DNA from 2 places in the Neobacillus sp. 204 genome. Region 1 is predicted to be linked to the other one. Evidence: predicted binding sites of a transcription regulator. Region 1 holds the regulator's gene; the other holds the start of a gene.
What was found. Region 1 encodes LexA, which represses DNA repair genes until DNA is damaged. Its sites were predicted from a motif close to CGAACATATGTTCG; they were not measured.

Region 1 (6,779 bases):
TATTTTCTTTTAAGATACAATGTAAGATAGCTATTTTAGCGTTGCCTCTACCAAGTCGTGTTTCATCCTGGATTAAGACAGCCTGAACCTGTTCATCCTTAATTCGTTCTAATAATTGAAAAATTCCTTCTCGATCGTAATCATAGCCACTTGCCTTTTCTTTAATTACCCTATCGATTTCAAAGTGATAGGATTGAGCAAGTTGTGTTAATTCCTCTTCCTGACGCTTTAAGGATGTTTCTTGTGTTTCTTTATTGGTGCTGACACGGCAGTATATGATTGCTTTCATAATTGTTCCTTTCTATTCACCTATAGCACTCGCTAATTCTCTTGTTGATGAACCTTCTTCCTTGCTCACTGGGATAATTATTTCTTCACCAGGAAAAATCCGATCTTCTTCAATTTCATTATGCTTTTTAATCCATGCAACAAACTCTTTGTTTGATAATGAATGTTGTTCTGAAAATTGATCTGAAATTCCCCAAAGTGAATCGCCTTCAGTAATCGTAATCTTTAAATATTTATCCTGGTCGTTTGAGTGATGTTGGAAAGATAAAATGAAAGAAAATAAACAGCTTAAAATAATAAGTGTAATAGCATAGGAGTATTTGTTCCATAATTTTTTCATAAATTAACACCTCTACTAAGAATATATGTTCGCTTTATTGATTTAATTATAAATCGAACATTTGTTTGTTGTCAACTGTTTTTCGAACTTATGTTTGTATAAAAAATACGAACATGATATAATAAAGACAACATTAACCAGACGAGGTGGATTTTATCATGGCTAAAATATCAAAGCGGCAGCAGGATATCTTAGACTTCATTAAAAGTGAGGTTAAGAGTAAAGGATATCCCCCTTCCGTTAGGGAAATTGGAGAGGCGGTTGGACTGGCATCCAGCTCAACTGTACACGGTCACTTAGCAAGGTTGGAAAGCAAAGGACTTATTAGACGAGATCCAACCAAACCAAGGGCAATTGAAATATTAGAAGCTGATGTAGCAGCACATATACCAAGAAATGCAGTAGTAAATGTTCCAGTGGTTGGTAAAGTAACTGCAGGACTTCCAATTACAGCTATTGAAAATGTGGAAGAGTATTTCCCACTTCCAGAAAGTCTTGCACCTGCAGATGAACAAGTTTTCATGCTAGAAATCATGGGTGAGAGTATGATAGAGGCCGGAATACTAGATGGAGACTATGTAATTGTAAAACAGCAGCCAACCGCAAATAACGGTGATATTGTTGTAGCAATGACAGAGGAAGATGAAGCCACCTGTAAGAGATTTTTCAAGGAAAAAGATTACATACGCCTGCAGCCGGAAAATTCTACAATGGACCCTATTATCCTAAGGAATGTTTCCATTTTAGGAAAAGTTATTGGTGTTTACCGGCATATTCATTAATAAGGAGCTTGCACTACGGTGCATGCTTTTTTTTGTCGCCCTATTGGGAAAATTTTTCATTTTTATCATATCATGTATTTTATATAGTGAAAATTCAGTATTTTTACTCATGCTTATCTTGTTAACCTATAATATAATAGTACTACACCAAGATTTACCTTAGGTCCAAAAAATAAAGGCTTAAGGAGGTTGAGAAACAGTGTTAGCGGACATTATTTTCTCTATAGTAATTGGTGGAACAGTTGGTATTGTAGGACATGTTCGAAAGCACGGAAAAATTATCATGCCCCGGAAAACGAAAAAGTTCATTTATCTCGGTTTTTTAGAAGAATTACTCCTAGGTGCGGTTGCTGCGCTTCTCCTTGTTTTATATACAGCTCCAAATTCAACGGTGGAAAATATCCTTTTTTCGATCATTGCTGGAATTGGTGGTGATGCCGTTCTTTCTAAAATTAAGCTCCTAAACCAGACAGAAAAAGATAATAATGAATAATTAAGAAATAAAGCCATGATACAAGCGTATCATGGCTTTCTCTTATAAAAATTCTGCTGCTCTATCAGCTATGCTAATTTTCTTTAACTCATATCTTACAAACCCTTTCTTTTTGCAGCGCCTGCCCTCCTCTACTTGCCTATTTTGCTATGCGTGCTTGTATTTCAGATAATTTCACCTTAAAAAACGCTTTATAAACTTGCGTGTCCGCTTCCGTAAAGACAGAATGGCTTACATAGTTTCCTTTTAACGTTCTACGTTTCTCATCAAATAGAAAACATTCCTGACCTTTTGCTCCTGATTCTAGTAAACTTAAAATAAGATCCGGTTTCTTATACGTCTTTTCACGAAGAATTTCTTGGGTTAGAGCATTACAAATTTGCAGTTTATACAAAAAAAGCACCTCCCAAATGTTTTCTACTTAAGCATATACTATATATGAGTAGCAGAACATAGAAAATTGTGAATTTTTAAAGAAATAAAGAAGACATATGGACAGTAGAGGGGATTAACAACCATCACAGGTTTGAACGGGCATTTGTGGTTGCCAATCAGAGATATTGTCGACCATAGATAGATATATTGAGCCATCTAGGTCGTCAATAAGGGGGATTGTCGACCGTAATTATATATTATGAGCAATTTAAATCATCAATCAAGGCTATTGTCGACCGTAGTCAGATATTATGTGCAATTTAAGTCGTCAATCAGGGCTATTGTTGACCGTAGGTAGATATATCGAGCAATTCGGGTCGTCAATCAATGGGTAAAGCTATCAAATTTAATAACAGCCCCAAATAGGTAAAAGCCCTGACGCAACGAGCGACAGGACTTTTTAGATATTAATACATGCTCATATATTGATCGCGTTCCCATTGGTGAACGACTGTACGGAACATATCCCACTCAATTTCTTTCGCTTCAACAAAGTGTTCCATAATGTGCTCGCCAAGACCAGACACAATTACTTCATCAGATTTCAATTGGTCTAATGCTTGAGCTAATGTTGCAGGAAGATCGACGATACCTTCTTCGATTCTCTCTTCTTTGCTCATTACATAGATGTTTCTGTCAACTGGTGCAGGAGGAGTTAATTTGTTTTTAATTCCGTCTAAACCAGCTTTTAGAAGTACAGCCATTGCTAAGTATGGATTAGCTGATGGGTCTACACTACGTACTTCAACACGTGTACTCAAGCCACGAGAAGCAGGAATACGAATTAATGGTGAACGGTTTCTTGCTGACCAAGCCACATAGCATGGTGCTTCATAACCAGGAACAAGACGCTTATAAGAGTTTACTGTTGGATTTGTTACCGCTGTAAAGGCTGGAGCGTGCTTAAGGATACCTGCAATGAATTGACGAGCTGTATCACTAAGTTCTAGATCACCCGATGGTTCGAAGAATGAATTTGCTCCTTCTTTAAACAATGAAAGGTTCATGTGCATTCCAGATCCATTAACACCATACAATGGTTTTGGCATAAACGTTGCGTGTAAACCATGTTTACGTGCAATTGTTTTTACCACAAGCTTGAAAGTTTGAATTTGGTCACAAGCTGTTAATGCATCTGCATATTTAAAGTCAATTTCATGCTGACCTGGAGCCACTTCATGGTGGGAAGCTTCAATTTCAAAGCCCATTTCTTCTAGTTCAAGCACGATATCACGACGGCAGTTTTCACCAAGGTCGATAGGCGCTAAATCAAAATATCCGCCTTTGTCATTAAGGTCTAATGATGGTTCGCCCTGCTGGTCTAATTTAAATAAGAAGAATTCTGGCTCAGGCCCTAAGTTAAAGCTCGTGAATCCAAGGTCTTGCATTTCTTTTAATACTCTTCTTAAGTTATTACGAGGATCCCCTTCAAATGGTTTTCCTTCTGGAGTATAAATATCACAGATTAAGCGGGCAACTTTCCCTTTTTCTGCTGTCCAAGGGAATACCACCCATGTGTTAAGGTCTGGATATAGTAACATATCAGACTCTTCAATTCGTACAAAACCTTCGATGGAAGAACCGTCAAACATCATTTTATTATCAAGTGCTTTTTCTAATTGAGAAATTGGAATCTCTACGTTTTTGATTGTTCCAAGGATGTCTGTGAATTGTAAACGAATAAATTTTACGTTTTCCTCAACAGCTAATCTTTTAATATCTTCTCTTGAATACTTTGCCATGTTCTTACCCCCTATTTTTTAGAAAAGATGCTTTCATATTAATGAAAGAATCTTGACATATCTCCCTGACGTAATGAAGAACGATTGTTTCGACCTGAATGCATCAATTCGTTGCGTAGTAGTTTTCTTAGTTGTTCATCAGTTAATTCGCGTTTAGTTTTCTCTGTTTGTTGTTCAATAATGTTTGATTGTTGCTCCTTAACAAGGAACAATTGTTTAATGCCAGCCATGTTTACACCTTGATCAATTAGATCCTTAATTTCTAGAAGCCTATCAATATCATTCAAACAATATAGACGTCTATTTCCTTCGGTTCTAGCAGGAGAAATCAATTGGTGTTCTTCGTAGTAACGAATTTGCCTGGCTGTAAGTTCCGTTAGCTGCATGACCGTTCCGATCGGGAACAGGGGCATGGAACGGCGAATTTCCTTTCCACTCACCTAATTATTCCTCCCTTTGTGTTTATTCATATTGTTATTATATTTCGTGTTAGAAAAGTTGTCAATGATATGGCAGATTTTCTTACACGAATTTTTTTAAAAAATTGGACAACTTAAAAAATACTACCTAATCACTAAAACAGTTCCATTAATCCTTTCTCTTTTAAATGGTCTACCGCTAGACAAACAGCCATTTTAACATGAGCATAGGTTAATCCACCTTGCACGTAAGCTACATATGGTGGTCTAATCGGTCCATCTGCGGTGAGTTCAATACTCGCCCCCTGAATAAAGGTGCCCGCTGCCATAATCACGTCGTCCTCATACCCTGGCATATAGCTCGCATGTGGAGTGACATAAGAATTAATTGGTGACGCAAATTGAATGGCCTGACAAAAAGCAATCATTTTCTCCCGATCATCGAACTGAACGGATTGAATTAAATCGGTTCTTTTAGCATTCCATTTGGGAGACGAATTCATCCCTAATTTCTCCAACATCGCCGCTGTAAATACGGCACCTTTTAAGGCTTGGCCGACCACATGGGGAGCAAGGAAAAAGCCTTGATACATTTCCTGAAGACTATAGAGGGAGGCACCCGCTTCAGCCCCAATCCCAGGTGAGGTCATTCGATACGAACAGGCATCCACCCACTGTTTCTTCCCAACGATATAGCCGCCTGTCTTCACAAGGCCACCACCAGGATTCTTGATAAGGGAGCCAGCCATTAAGTCTGCACCTATATGGCAGGGCTCGGTCTCTTCTACAAATTCTCCATAGCAGTTATCCACAAAAACAACGACATCTGGTTTAATCTCTTTCACAAACTTAATCATTTGGCCAATTTCAGCCACCGTAAATGAAGGTCTGGTATCATAACCCTTAGAACGCTGAATACCAATCATTTTCGTATTCGGTTTTATTTTCTCTGACACCTGATCCCAATTAATTTCACCTTTATCAGTTAGTGCAACACTATCGTAGGAAATGCCAAATTCTTTTAAAGAACCAACCCCATTCCCACGAAGCCCAACGATTTCTTCCAAAGTATCATACGGTTTACCCGTAATATAAAGAAGTTCATCCCCAGGGCGAAGAACACCAAATAAGGCGATGGAAATGGCATGAGTACCTGAAATGATTTGTGAGCGAACAAGGCCTGCCTCACCGCCAAAGACATCTGCATAGACCATTTCCAGCGTATCTCTGCCTATGTCATCGTAACCATAACCAGTGGACGGAATAAAATGAGAATCACTGACACGGTGTTTTTGAAAACTCTGTAAAACCCTAAATTGATTGGTTTCGATTCTTTCATCAATTTCCTTATGTACCCCGGCAATTTGTTGCTCTACTTCTTTCACAATGGGCTGTAGTTTTTCCCCATTTTTTAACTGTTGAAACATGTTGAATCTCCTATCTACTTTTTATAATTCTGTAATTGGCCCGTTATTTGATGATCCTTTAAAGTATAACCTTTACAGCGATAAAGTTCTTCACCTTCATCAAATACCAGTTCTCTTAAAATGGTCTCATTTTTTAATAAAGAAAGCAGTTTCCCTTCTGTGGAGGGAATCCTTGCCTCGTAGGTATCCATCATTTCCATCACTGCCTTTTCCATTTGCTGCTTTAAGGCCAGACGGTCCTCTTCATCAAATGCACTAATAAACGCGGTCGGTGTGTCAGCGGTTGGAACAAAATCTGGATGCTGAATGTCTTTTTTATTATAAACGGTAATTTGCGGGATATCTTTAACATCCAAGTCATCCAGCAGTTTTTTCACCGTTTTTTCATGCTGAAAATAGTCCGGGTTGGACATATCCACGACATGGAGCAGCAAATCCGCTTCCTTCACTTCTTCAAGTGTTGACCTGAAGGCAGCAATAAGAGTCGTCGGTAAATCTTGAATAAAACCAACCGTATCCGTAATCAAGGCTAAGAAACCACTCGGCAGGATTAATTTTCGCGTCATTGGATCAAGTGTAGCGAACAATTGATTTTCCTCATATGATTCAGCTTCCGATAAACGATTAAAAAGGGTTGATTTACCGGCATTGGTATAACCAACAATTGCGACCTGGAAGGTTTTATTTTTCTTCCGTCTTTCTCTATATCGATCCCTGTGCTGAACGATGACAGAGAGTTGACTTTTAATTTCATCAATACGGCGGCGGATGTGACGGCGGTCTGATTCTAACTTCGTTTCACCAGGCCCTCTTGTACCAATTCCGCCACCAAGACGAGATAATGACGTCCCTT
Region 2 (6,779 bases), 500 kb from region 1:
AAAAAACCTCGCTTTCCCCAACCATTCAAAACCATTATATTTCTCATTTTACCACAAAATAAGCACAAACGTTTGGAATATCATAGAGCCGATTCAAGCCATAATTGGTAAATTCTACGATGTGAGCCTTTTTAAAGTCTATATACCAATAAATATTTAATGAATTAATGCGGTGAATTGTTGAAGTAATTGAATAAAATAAAAGGCTGCCGAGGTTTTTCGACAGCCTTACACGATTTATCATCGTGTTAAACCTTTTAATCTTTGAACTAAAAATGGACGTCCATTTCATTTAATGGCCAGTAGCGTAAATCCACTTTACCTACCACTTGACTTGCTGAAATAAAACCGAATTGACGGCTGTCCCAACTACCTAATCGATTATCACCAAGCACAAATAACTTTCCATCAGGGACTGTATTTTCACCGGTAATTTCCTTTAAACTGAAATCACCAGTAATCCTTATTCCAGGTGTTTTTTGTTTATACACATCTAAAAATGGCTCTTCAAACTTATGCCCATTGATATACAACTGATCATCACGATATTCAATCTTATCACCTGGCAAGCCGATAATCCGTTTTACAAAATCTTCTTTTTCATTGGCATGAAATACAATGACATCAAATCGATTCAATTCCCCCACTTGATAACCAAGCTTGTTAACTACCAGCTTGTTTCCATCCTGCAGCGTTGGCATCATTGATTCGCCTTCTACTACATAATTCGAAAAGAAAAATGTACGAATAAAAGCAAAAATAATGATTCCAATCGCAAAAGCCTTAGCCCATTCCATGCCTTCCTTTTTCCATTCAATCTTCATTAACGCTCCTCCGTTTCTCCTGCTTATAGTTTCTATCTATTTCACCATTATGGTCAGTTTCCGTATGCTTATTCATTCTACCTTCAATTCGTCTGCCAACAATCCACAAAATGAAAATAATAAGCAATACTACAACAGTTCGAAGCGGCTTAGTCAGCAATGACTGGAGATCATAGCCAACAAAACTAATCGTGAAAATCATCACCATTTTTCCAATACATACGGCTAACATGTATTGAGCAAGGCGAATTTTAGAAAGACCTGCAACAATATTTACTACAGCTGAAGGTGTAAATGGAAAACAAAGCAGTAAAAAGAGGGGACCAAATCCATGACGATCTACCCAATCCATTAATTTACGGACCTGCGGGTGCTTGGGCAAAAAAGATAATAACTTTTGCTGCCCATACCTTCTGACTAGTAAAAATACGAGCATTGCCCCGATACAGGCTCCGAGCCATGAATATAAGAATCCTAACCAAAGTCCAAAAGCACTTGCATTAGCCATTACAAATAAAAACAATGGGAGAAATGGCATGAATGCTTCTATGACAATAAGCAATACGCCTGGTATGGGACCTAAGGCACGATATTCCTGAATCAAACTCATAATATGTTCAAGCGTAAACCATGCTTTTAATGATTCAATGTCCATCAGATTTCCCCTCATTTTTTTACTAAGGCTATTTTCGCATAGATTGTTGTTTTTCGTATAAGTTCATCAACCCGTAAAACTCTATGCCTCGTGGCATCTTTTCGTAAGAACATTTGTGAAAATTGCCCAGGAACTTAGTAAATGACCCTTAAAAAGCTCCTAAAGCAACAAAGTTTACGAAAAGAGCCTTTACTAAATAGCAGTGCTTTGATTACTTTGTAATAAATTGATGTAGTGCCTCTTTATTTTTTTCGACATCAATATCTAATACTGCTCCTTCCCCAGCTATTCGTGCATCCGAATAGCTATTTTCGACAGGAATTCGTAACGTATCGATATTTCCGCGATCATTCGAAAAGAAATCTTTAGCCATAAATGTTATATCTGAAGTGTCCATATTTGTATTCACATACGGCGCCACTACTCCAATAAGTTTTGGGAGTTTTGGAATCGTTTGCAAGCCCATTAATTGATCTCCAATGGCCTTTACCGCCTTTTGTTGACGTTCTACCCTGCCAAAATCACCGATGGCATCATGACGGTAGCGAACATAACCAAGCATTTCCTCTCCATTTAATCTTTGCAGACCTGGCTCTAAAGTTACATCTATATTTTTAGACATTTTTTTCTCTACATCTATCTCTACCCCATTAGGGAATGCTTCATCAATAAGTTGCACAAAGCCTTGAAAATCCACAATGACATAATATTGTAGGTCAATATCAAAATTTTGCTTGATTGTTTGTCTCATTAACTCTGGGCCGCCGCGTGCAAAGGCAGAGTTCACTTTATGTTTACCATGCCCCGGAATCTCGAGGTAACTATCCCTCATAATTGAAGTTAGCTTAAAGGTTCCTTTGTCTTCATTATAATGAACAATCATGATTGTATCCGCTCGAGACTTTTCCTTGCCTCTTGCATCACTTCCGAGCACGAGGATATTTGTACCTCCATACTGATCCTTTTTTCCTTCAAAAGTATAGACAACATTTGAAGCTTTTTTATCAATTTTTTTTAGTGATTGGTTAACACCCAGTCTGTATTGATAATAAGCATACCCTGCCACTGCCCCAATGAGCAGTATAAATACTAGTAAAACGGATGGCCATCTTCTATTTTTCTTCACTTGATGTTTATCAGATCTCATTGTTATCTCACCTATTCATCCATGTTTTTTATTCTCCTATTTAATGACTGTTATTTCTCTTTAGGGGTTTCCTCATTTAATTCATTTTCCCCTATCCGATATCCTTCTATTAATAAAAACTTTCTCATATAACAACTGAAAATTTCAATAAATAAAACTCGTCCAATGACGAGTTTTGGTTAATGTAAAGGCCTATTGCTTTTGATGTTTCTTTTTTGTAAAATAAAGTAGAACATTTGTTCCATTAAGAATGAAAGGTGTGACTAAAAAATGACCAGAATCCCCGAAGATGATCGAGACATAATGGAAAAGGCTATGTATTTACCAATGGTTCTAATTATCTTAAACAGGGATTTAACCGTTGTTGAAAAAAGCCCGTTTAAGTTAAAACAACCATATTTAGATTTAATTGAGGAAACGATGAAGGAAATACAGAAGGAATTGGCCATTGTAAAACAATATATGAAAAAAAATAAACTTCAGGTGATTGAAACAAAACGGGACGATGCTTTTACGCTGTACAGTTTTATTTATAAAGGCTATGAAGAAAACCATAATTACTTTAACCCAAGAATCCGTAATAAGGTTCAGGAATTAATGGAGGCCTATTTGTTAAAAAAACATCTGTCCCGTTAATGGTTAGCAATTCGAGACTTATTTTAGGTTTTTGGAATGAGCATCGTATTCAAAGGATTTTTCCAGAGCATTTATTGATTGGGGCCCACGTGCCATATAAAATAATCTTTTCCCATTACTTTCTATTCTTTGCATGAGCTTTGTTTTTAATAATGAAGTTCTTAACATTTGGCCTTCAATTGTACTTACTGGTACTGGAAATATGTGCGATTGTTTATTGCGGAAAATGATCATTGTTTTTTGAGCGGATACGCGGCGATAACTCTCAACATGTTCAAATGAAATCCATATACACTCAGGAATTAGCGGCGAAACCGTAGGAAAAAAATAGATGTTGTTCGTTGGTTCAATGATGATTGGGAGTTTTCGGTAATAGCCAATTAATTGCCGTGTGCCTCTTTTCCTGCTTTCGTAATCAACACCAAAATAAATGCAACTCTTTTTGATTATATCCAATGGCTTAAAGGGCGATAAGAATTCATCTTCTAATTCCACTGAACGCGAATAAACTTTCCCTCCATATACAACTGGTTCTACATACATCGTGCATGAATTGATTTCATATTCTTCGATTTGAGTTTGTTTCAACCCATTCAACTCCTTTTTCCATCTTATCCACCATATCTTACCATTCCCTGTTTTTTATTCCGTCACTTTTCTGAATTGTTCCTAAATTATTCACAAAATTTAGGCTAAATAAATATTTATTTTAAAATTATAAAATGAATGATAATCCTCGAAAAAAACCATATAATTTTAAAAAGCATCAGAGGTGATTTTCATGAATGAAAAATCATACACGGAATTAATGAAACTTGGTGCCATGAAACGCAATCGGCTGAAAGAGAACTTCGTCCAGGATTTATACATCGAAATACTGTTGTCTGAAATTCAGTTAACTGTCGAGAGAGAAAAATTACTGCAAAAAATCGATGAGGCCATTGATTGTCGAGACAAAAAGTCATTTCTCCATTTATCCGGGCAACTAAAGGAAATTAACAAAAAATTTGGGACGTAAACTACTTTTGATAAGCCGTCAAAAATTGACGGCTTTTTTATTTTTATCCATAAAAAAGGCGAATATATCTATGATTAGATAATCCGCACTTTTCAGTCATTCTTCTGCTAGTAATAATCTATTTATTCCTTTGTTTCAGTTCAAATTCTTCGAGCATGGAAATTCGGTCGAGCATGGAAGGATGGGTATACCTAAAAATTTTGACTAATAGCGGTGGATTTACTTGACTTAAACCAGATCGGGTTAGTTCCTGGAAAGAAGTGATTGCAGCTTCTGGATTTTTGGTCATTTCTATCGCATATTTGTCTGCGCGTGTTTCTTGATAACGAGAAGTAAAATTGGTAAATGGACTTGCCGCAAATAGGAGCATCGAAAGGACCATAAAAAATAACGGCAAGGAGCTGATATCACGGACATCTGAAATTTTTAATTCCTTTCCCCAGCGCCTTGTTGCCCAATTCATAATTCTATAGGCCAAATACAATCCAAGCAATGAAATCAGCAAATAGCCAGCAATCCCAAAATAAATATGTTTCTCAACATAATGGCACATTTCATGAGCCATGATAAATAATATTTGATTATCATTCAGTTTATTTAAGGTAGTATCCCATAGAACAATTCTAGCATTAGAGCCTATTCCTGTTACATACGCATTTAAAGCATTTGTTTCATCAGACATATTCACTTCAAATACATGCTGTGCTGGAATTTCAGCCTTATTAGCCAACGCCAAGATTTTTGTTTCCAATTCTTTATTTTGTAATGGATAAAAGTCATTATATAAGGGATCAATCACTACTGGTTGAAGATACATCATAAATAAAGTAAACGGAATTGATAATAGCCATCCATAAAGCCACCATCGTTTTTTACTTTTTTTCATAAGCCAGTATAATACTGGAACAATTATCAACCAAGTCCCATAATTAATCCAAAAGTCAATTAACTCATCCTTCATCCAGGAAGCAAAGGATTGTGTTGATATATTATATGTTTTAGCTAAAGAATAACTAATGTAACTTAACGGAAATGTCGCCACATAAGCGAAAATAGATAGCCAGATTAGATAAATAGCTGTTTGAAGCAGTTTATACCTTGAGGAGCCTACTGCCCAGCGTTTGATTGCTTTTGATAACCCGAATAATAATATTAAGAAATATAAAAGCCATTCCAACGGAGTTGATAAGAAAAATAATAAATTTCTTATTTTGGAATATTCCTCAGTCAGCATAAGTTCTCGTCCATTTAAAAAAGTGGTCGGGTCAGCCTTCGATCCTTCGTATTCGAAAGGAAGGCTTGTATCAGCAAAGTAGAATAAATACCAATAAATAAGCAATCCATATAGAATGTAGCCCAAAACAGCATAGACTCCCATTTTTCTCGCCATGATTTGTCCCCCTTTGTACAAACTCTCTATACTTAGTTTAGTTAAAAAAGTATAAAATAGAACTGGAAATAAGAAAAGCGCAAGCGCCTTCGTGGTAATAAACAAGCAAGATTAATAGAGAAAAAAATAAAAGCCAGTAGTAAATACCGGCTTACATAAGATAGGAATATATGGATAGAACAGCGATTGAACCGAGGACGACTATAATGACATTAGCGCCTAAAAAGGCAGCAATAAAGGCAGCAGCGGCTCCTAACACCCCGTACCATATATCGTTCTTCTGGATTAAAAGAATGGAGGGAAAAATTAACGCACCAAGCGTGGCAAACGGAACATTTTTTAATACCCCTTGAATAAAAGGCGGGAGTTCTTTCCCTTTAAATAAAACAAAAGGCATCATACGGGGAATATATGTAACCAAACCCATTCCAAGGATCATCCATACTATTTCAGTCTTCATGTCTTACACTCCGATTCCTCATTTTAATAACTTCAGCTGTTTCGATAATAATGGCAGATAGAAGGGTCGCCGTAACAATTGCCCAACCTTGAGCCATGAGATTTCCAATGGTAAAAATCGAGTTAAAAACTGCACCCAGTACCGCCAAGAAAATCACTTTGACGCTTTTTTTCATGGAAGGGACTAGAAGGCCAATAAACATTGCATAAAGTGCAACTCCCATGCTTTCTTGTAAGGTTTGTGGCAGACTCGCTCCAATTAAATGCCCAAGCCCGGAAAAAATTACCCAACTGGAGTATGAAACGGAAATTACACCGAACAAAAAGCCAGTTGCCGCAGTGCCGTCTTTTGTAGCGACAACAGAAAATGTTTCATCTGTAATGCCAAAAGAATAAATTAACTTATTAACAAGATGGTCCTCTTCTACCTTTTCATTCAGTGATGTGCTCATCAGAAAATGCCGGATATTTACAATGAAGGTCGTTAGAATGATTTCAAATATTCCTGTCCCATAGGCTATGAGGCTAAGTGAAATATATTGGGATGCGCCAGCAAACACAATCAGACTCATTAATACCGTTTCATAGATAGATAGTCCCGAAGTCTTAGCAAGGAGACCAAAAGTCAACGCAATCGGAAAATAGCCAAT

Region 2: the regulator LexA is predicted to act here: its motif matches at 2,856-2,869, upstream of ACJ004_RS00610 (YhjD family protein).

The regions. Positions count from the first base shown of each region.
Region 1 is NZ_JBJORY010000001.1:615,206-621,984, reverse strand. It holds gene ACJ004_RS03095 (YneB family resolvase-like protein) at 1-289, opposite strand, end outside; gene yneA (cell division suppressor protein YneA) at 302-628, opposite strand; gene lexA (transcriptional repressor LexA) at 787-1,410, shown strand; gene ACJ004_RS03080 (DUF4257 domain-containing protein) at 1,610-1,903, shown strand; gene ACJ004_RS03075 (hypothetical protein) at 2,043-2,297, opposite strand; gene glnA (type I glutamate--ammonia ligase) at 2,746-4,080, opposite strand; gene ACJ004_RS03065 (MerR family transcriptional regulator) at 4,119-4,520, opposite strand; gene ACJ004_RS03060 (methionine gamma-lyase family protein) at 4,655-5,926, opposite strand; gene hflX (GTPase HflX) at 5,941-6,779, opposite strand, start outside.
Region 2 is NZ_JBJORY010000001.1:117,502-124,280, reverse strand. It holds gene lepB (signal peptidase I) at 270-824, opposite strand; gene ACJ004_RS00620 (TVP38/TMEM64 family protein) at 814-1,479, opposite strand; gene ACJ004_RS00615 (LCP family protein) at 1,691-2,626, opposite strand; gene ACJ004_RS00610 (YhjD family protein) at 2,897-3,262, shown strand; gene ACJ004_RS00605 (competence protein ComK) at 3,281-3,850, opposite strand; gene ACJ004_RS00600 (IDEAL domain-containing protein) at 4,044-4,280, shown strand; gene ACJ004_RS00595 (M48 family metallopeptidase) at 4,399-5,670, opposite strand; gene ACJ004_RS00590 (AzlD domain-containing protein) at 5,822-6,130, opposite strand; gene ACJ004_RS00585 (AzlC family ABC transporter permease) at 6,120-6,779, opposite strand, start outside.